3 regions of the Lysinibacillus sp. COL-1 genome follow, and region 1 is predicted to be linked to each of the others. Evidence: a T-box and tRNA genes for the amino acid it is inferred to sense, from the RefSeq annotation. Region 1 holds a T-box; the other regions hold tRNA genes.
The links. The T-box of region 1 lies ahead of AC6BKE_RS23580 (valine--tRNA ligase). A T-box ahead of a tRNA ligase gene usually reads a tRNA of that ligase, here a tRNA-Val.

Region 1 (2,185 bases):
GGAGATACTGGTTATTTTGAGTATGCTGTCCCTTTACATGTGGATTTACCAAAAGAATCGGATGTCAAAGATTTAATGGTCAAAGATATTCGCCCTAGTCTGTCGAATCAGATGTGTCAGCTTGAGTGGACAGTTACAAGTATTTTTAACGAATATGAACCCGTTGTTGAAAATGATACTTTAGACAATCCACACCTAATGGCTCATGCTTTCGATCAAGAAGAAAAAATGGCTGTGATCGAGGAAAGTGTTCAAGTGAAACAACCTACCGCAGTAGCAGCAGCTTCACGCCAAGAGACCTCTACAACAGTTGACCAAAAGATAGTAATGAGAGAATCCTCAAGCCATATTGTTGTACGTGAATCCAGCACTTGGCATGAAGTGCCTTCCATGATTTGGGACCTAACAGAAGAGTATACACCGCTTAAAGTCCGTGTTTCAAATGATGTCTTTCAAAAGTAAATAGCAGAGAAGTAGTAGGAGCAATAAGAAGACTAAATCGCCTGATGTTGGCACAATAATGACACGGATAAACTGAAAAGCACAAATTGGCACAATAATGGTTCTACAATAAAAACGAACTTGTCGTAGCCAAGGAGGTAAAAGCCAAGGGTTATACTTGCGTCGACGCATTGAATTGTCACTTCCTTTTCTATTTACTTTACTCTTACTAAAAGATGACTAAATCACTTGAAAAATGACACGATTCTGCGGTACAATAAGGAAAATCAAATACAGATGCTATGATAGGGAAGAGTAAATTATGTCTACATTTTCAGAGAGGAAACGGTAGCTGAGAAGTTTCTATTTGTACTTAATTGAAGGTAGCCCTTGAGCAGCTTTAGTGAACTAACAGTAGTTAAAGCCGGTTAAACACCGTTACCGAATTAAGAGCCAGTAGGGAAGGCTGAGAAAATGTGTCATTTAGCATTGATCTTAACCGCTGCTGGAATTAAAGGTGGTACCGCGAATTAAAACTCCTTCGTCCTTTTAGACGAGAGGAGTTTTTTATTGGGTAAAAAAATGAACAGCATTTCTTTACCAATAGTCTTCAAACAATAGGAGGAGTCAAGATGACAGAAAACATTTCAATGCCAACTAAATATGACCCACAGTCCATTGAAGCCGGTCGCTATGAATGGTGGTTACAAGGGAAATTTTTCGAGGCACAGCCTGAAAGTGGGAAAAAGCCTTATTCCATCGTTATTCCACCACCGAACGTAACAGGTAAATTACATCTTGGGCATGCTTGGGATACAACATTACAAGATATCCTTACTCGTATGAAACGCATGCAAGGCTATGATGCCCTTTGGTTACCAGGTATGGACCATGCAGGGATCGCAACACAAGCAAAAGTAGAAGCAAAACTGCGTGAGGATAATATTACACGTTATGATTTAGGCCGTGAAAAATTCCTTGAAAAAACATGGGAATGGAAAGAAGAATATGCTGGACATATTCGTGATCAATGGGCAAAGCTTGGCCTTGGTTTAGACTACACACGTGAACGTTTCACACTAGATAAAGGTCTTTCAGATGCAGTTAAAACAGTTTTTGTTGAGTTATATGAAAAAGGTTTAATTTACCGTGGCGAACGTATTATCAACTGGGATCCAGCAGCGAAAACAGCATTATCTGATATTGAGGTAATTTATCAGGATGTGCAAGGTGCATTCTATCATATGAAATATCCTTTAGCGGATGGCTCAGGATATGTAGAAGTTGCTACAACACGTCCTGAAACAATGCTCGGTGACTCTGGGGTAGCTGTTCACCCGAACGATGAGCGCTATCAGCATTTAATTGGTAAAACAGTTATTTTACCGATTGTAGGTCGTGAAATTCCGATTGTAGCTGATGACTATGTTGATAAGGAATTTGGTACTGGAGTTGTAAAAATGACACCAGCCCATGATCCGAACGACTTTGAAGTTGGAAATCGTCACAACCTAGAGCGCATTCTTGTGATGAATGAAGACGGTACAATGAATGATCTTGCTGGCAAATATAAAGGGATGGATCGTTTTGAATGCCGTAAGCAAATTGTTGCTGATTTACAAGAAGCAGGCGTGCTGATTCGTATTGAAGAGCATATGCATTCAGTAGGTCACTCTGAACGTTCTGGTGCTGTTGTTGAGCCATACCTTTCAGCACAATGGTTCGTTAAAATGCAACCACTTGC
Region 2 (2,185 bases), on a different contig from region 1:
CTCTGGTTTAATTTTCGGTGCATAATTCCGAATTTGCACTAAGCGCTCATGACCTAGTCCAATACTAACTGCTAATGGCATCCCATGGATGTTGCCAGATGGTGTTGTTTCAGGTGTATTTAAATCTGCATGAGCATCATACCAAATAACGCCAAGATTTTTATAATGCTCACCTAATCCAGCTAGTGTGCCAATAGCAATACTATGGTCTCCACCAAATACAAGTGGGAACTTATTTTGTTCTACTACTTCATGCACGCTATTAGCTAAAGCCGTGCTAACATCTACAACTTCCTCTAAATTCAGTAATTTCTCATCGACAGGTGCGTCTGCAAGTTTTTGACTGACACGAATATCCCCTTGGTCTTGTACTTCATGTCCAATAGCCTCCAAACGTTCCACAACGCCTGCATAGCGAATCGCGCTTGGCCCCATATCTACACCACGACGTGTTTGTCCATAATCTGTTGGTACTCCAATAATAGAAATATTAAGTTTATTCATGTTTTTATACCCCCTAAAAGTTATAATATTATTGTAAAGCCTAGATACCACTTGGCTCAACTAGACAAAAAAGTGCATATTTATTCAATTTTTGATAACATAAAAAAATCTCCTACTGTTTTCAGTAAGAGATTAGTTATCTATAGTTATTATAACACTTTTGAATATACTTTATTCTAAAAAAGTGAGCCATGAAGGACTCGAACCTTCGACCCTCTGATTAAAAGTCAGATGCTCTACCAACTGAGCTAATGGCTCGTAAAAAAAGAAAAATGGCTGGGGTACTAGGATTCGAACCTAGGCATGACGGAATCAAAATCCGTTGCCTTACCGCTTGGCTATACCCCAATCATTTATAAAACTGGTGGAGGGGGACGGATTCGAACCGCCGAACCCTAAGGAGCGGATTTACAGTCCGCCGCGTTTAGCCACTTCGCTACCCCTCCGAAATAACACAATAATGGTGGAGGATGACGGGCTCGAACCGCCGACCCTCTGCTTGTAAGGCAGATGCTCTCCCAGCTGAGCTAATCCTCCATAGAAACAGGTGTTATATCACAGTTTATTTTTCTTTATAAAGCCTATGTTTTAAATGGTGACCCCTACGGGATTCGAACCCGTGTTACCGCCGTGAAAGGGCGGTGTCTTAACCACTTGACCAAGGGGCCAGTATCACGTCTCAAACAAGACAAGATTTATAATAACATCATTTCTTAATAGTTGCAATACTTTTTTATAACTTTTTTTATGTATAACAGCTTCTTAAAAATGGGCAAAAAAAATGGCTCCGAAGGCAGGACTCGAACCTGCGACAACCTGATTAACAGTCAGGTGCTACTACCAACTGAGCTACTTCGGAACGATACTATTCACTTTGGGTTTAAACAACCTCTTAAGTACATTTATTATTATAGCAAGCATTATAAATTATGCAACATATTTTATGAAAATTTTTATATTTTTTGTCGAAGTAGGTTTAAAAATTAATCCAAAAGCATAATAGTTCTCTATTAAATCTAATATTTCTATTTTGCGTGCTAAATATTCTTGCTGTATATTATTGCAATTGTTAAAATAAAAATAGTTTTAAGAATTTTCTATCAAATTTCCTGGGGGAGGAATATTCGGATGGTAACAAATGATTTAATTGCACCTGAATTTTATAATATCACAGAGGAATTAGAAAAGTTTTCACAAGATAGTGATCGCCAAGCAATACGCTGGTTAAATACGCAACAAGAGAGACGAACAGTTTCCTATGTAGAGCTTGTCCAAAAAATGAATCAATACGCAAATGCTTTTACAGAGACAGGACTTCGAAAGGGAGATCGCGTTCTAGTTATTATTCCTCGCCTACCAGAAGCCTATTTTGTTTTTCTTGGCTGTTTAAAGGCTGGCATCGTGCCTATTTCATGTTCAGAAATGCTACGTGCAAGTGACTTAGAATATCGCATGGAGCACTCTTCTGCTAGTGCAGTTATTGCCTATGAAGCATTTACAGGTGAGGTTGACCAAATTTCTTCTACTGTAGACACATTAAAGAACAAATTAGTTATTGGTACTGCAAAAGGCGATTGGGCTTCTTTAGATGTACTGGCAAGCACACAGCCAACTACATTTACAGCAGTAGCTACTAAACGTGATGACATGGCGTTCCTTTCCTATACATCTGGGACAACTG
Region 3 (2,185 bases), on a different contig from region 1:
CCAGGATCAAACTCTCCATAAAAGAAATTTGAATAGCTCAAATTGTTTTGCTGGCATCATTTTAATGTCCAAAATTTTGTTTCGTTCATTAACCGAAGTTAGTTACTAAAAACTTTATTGATTACGTTTTGCTTGTTCAGTTTTCAAGGTTCATTTTAATAAATTGAATTGGTGGAGCCTAGCGGGATCGAACCGCTGACCTCCTGCGTGCAAGGCAGGCGCTCTCCCAGCTGAGCTAAGGCCCCATATATTTTTTAGGAAATGGTCGGGAAGACAGGATTCGAACCTGCGACCCCTTGGTCCCAAACCAAGTGCTCTACCAAGCTGAGCTACTTCCCGTTCGTTCTTTTGGCGCGCCCGACAGGAGTCGAACCCATAACCTTCTGATCCGTAGTCAGACGCTCTATCCAATTGAGCTACGGGCGCATTAAAAATGGTGCCGAGGACCGGAATCGAACCGGTACGGTAGTCACCTACCGCAGGATTTTAAGTCCTGTGCGTCTGCCAGTTCCGCCACCCCGGCACATTTGGAGCGGAAGACGAGGTTCGAACTCGCGACCCCCACCTTGGCAAGGTGGTGTTCTACCACTGAACTACTTCCGCATGTGCATAAGTTTTTTTATCTGGCAATGAAATAATGGTGCGGGTGAAGGGAGTCGAACCCCCACGCCTTGCGGCGCTAGATCCTAAGTCTAGTGCGTCTGCCAATTCCGCCACACCCGCTTATTATTATTTAAAAATGGTGAGCCATGAAGGACTCGAACCTTCGACCCTCTGATTAAAAGTCAGATGCTCTACCAACTGAGCTAATGGCTCTAAAAAATGGTGCCGGCTATAGGAATCGAACCCACGACCTACTGATTACAAGTCAGTTGCTCTACCTGCTGAGCTAAACCGGCATATGGTGGAGGATGACGGGCTCGAACCGCCGACCCTCTGCTTGTAAGGCAGATGCTCTCCCAGCTGAGCTAATCCTCCTGGGTAATATGCCTAGCGATGTCCTACTCTCACAGGGGGAAGCCCCCAACTACCATCGGCGCTAAAGAGCTTAACTTCCGTGTTCGGTATGGGAACGGGTGTGACCTCTTTGCCATCATCACTAGACTTTTAAAAGACAAGATTTATTATAACTTATTTCGTTATAAATGCAAGCTTTTTTTAAACTTTCTTGTTCTTTCAAAACTGGATAAACGTGCATTGAATGGTTCAAACATTTTTGGTTAAGTCCTCGATCGATTAGTATTCGTCAGCTCCATGTGTCACCACACTTCCACCTCGAACCTATCTACCTCATCGTCTTTGAGGGATCTTACTTACTTGCGTAATGGGAAATCTCATCTTGAGGGGGGCTTCATGCTTAGATGCTTTCAGCACTTATCCCGTCCACACATAGCTACCCAGCGATGCCTTTGGCAAGACAACTGGTACACCAGCGGTGTGTCCATCCCGGTCCTCTCGTACTAAGGACAGCTCCTCTCAAATTTCCTACGCCCACGACGGATAGGGACCGAACTGTCTCACGACGTTCTGAACCCAGCTCGCGTACCGCTTTAATGGGCGAACAGCCCAACCCTTGGGACCGACTACAGCCCCAGGATGCGATGAGCCGACATCGAGGTGCCAAACCTCCCCGTCGATGTGGACTCTTGGGGGAGATAAGCCTGTTATCCCCGGGGTAGCTTTTATCCGTTGAGCGATGGCCCTTCCATGCGGAACCACCGGATCACTAAGCCCGTCTTTCGACCCTGCTCGACTTGTAGGTCTCGCAGTCAAGCTCCCTTGTGCCTTTACACTCTACGAATGATTTCCAACCATTCTGAGGGAACCTTTGGGCGCCTCCGTTACCTTTTAGGAGGCGACCGCCCCAGTCAAACTGTCCGCCTGACACTGTCTCCTGCCCCGCTAAGGGGCATGGGTTAGAATTTCAATACAACCAGGGTAGTATCCCACCGACGCCTCCTTCGAAGCTGGCGCTCCGAGATCTCTGGCTCCTACCTATCCTGTACAAGTTGTACCAAAATTCAATATCAGGCTACAGTAAAGCTCCACGGGGTCTTTCCGTCCTGTCGCGGGTAACCTGCATCTTCACAGGTACTATAATTTCACCGAGTCTCTCGTTGAGACAGTGCCCAGATCGTTACGCCTTTCGTGCGGGTCGGAACTTACCCGACAAGGAATTTCGCTA

Region 2: it encodes a tRNA-Val, which carries the amino acid that the T-box ahead of AC6BKE_RS23580 (valine--tRNA ligase) is inferred to sense. The anticodon was not compared.
Region 3: it encodes a tRNA-Val, which carries the amino acid that the T-box ahead of AC6BKE_RS23580 (valine--tRNA ligase) is inferred to sense. The anticodon was not compared.

The regions. Positions count from the first base shown of each region.
Region 1 covers NZ_JCAWSJ010000004.1:3,098,066-3,100,250, reverse strand. The annotation lists gene AC6BKE_RS23590 (hypothetical protein) at 1-462, shown strand, start outside; gene AC6BKE_RS23585 (YszA family small membrane protein) at 439-633, opposite strand; T-box leader at 735-993, shown strand; gene AC6BKE_RS23580 (valine--tRNA ligase) at 1,074-2,185, shown strand, end outside.
Region 2 covers NZ_JCAWSJ010000002.1:59,573-61,757, forward strand. The annotation lists gene rocF (arginase) at 1-504, opposite strand, end outside; tRNA gene AC6BKE_RS00605 (tRNA-Lys) at 690-762, opposite strand; tRNA gene AC6BKE_RS00610 (tRNA-Gln) at 778-852, opposite strand; tRNA gene AC6BKE_RS00615 (tRNA-Tyr) at 867-950, opposite strand; tRNA gene AC6BKE_RS00620 (tRNA-Val) at 966-1,041, opposite strand; tRNA gene AC6BKE_RS00625 (tRNA-Glu) at 1,098-1,172, opposite strand; tRNA gene AC6BKE_RS00630 (tRNA-Asn) at 1,287-1,363, opposite strand; gene mbcS (acyl-CoA synthetase MbcS) at 1,633-2,185, shown strand, end outside.
Region 3 covers NZ_JCAWSJ010000002.1:490,729-492,913, reverse strand. The annotation lists rRNA gene AC6BKE_RS02990 (16S ribosomal RNA) at 1-22, opposite strand, end outside; tRNA gene AC6BKE_RS02985 (tRNA-Ala) at 170-245, opposite strand; tRNA gene AC6BKE_RS02980 (tRNA-Pro) at 263-339, opposite strand; tRNA gene AC6BKE_RS02975 (tRNA-Arg) at 350-426, opposite strand; tRNA gene AC6BKE_RS02970 (tRNA-Leu) at 435-523, opposite strand; tRNA gene AC6BKE_RS02965 (tRNA-Gly) at 529-603, opposite strand; tRNA gene AC6BKE_RS02960 (tRNA-Leu) at 639-723, opposite strand; tRNA gene AC6BKE_RS02955 (tRNA-Lys) at 741-816, opposite strand; tRNA gene AC6BKE_RS02950 (tRNA-Thr) at 824-899, opposite strand; tRNA gene AC6BKE_RS02945 (tRNA-Val) at 903-978, opposite strand; rRNA gene rrf (5S ribosomal RNA) at 989-1,104, opposite strand; rRNA gene AC6BKE_RS02935 (23S ribosomal RNA) at 1,217-2,185, opposite strand, start outside.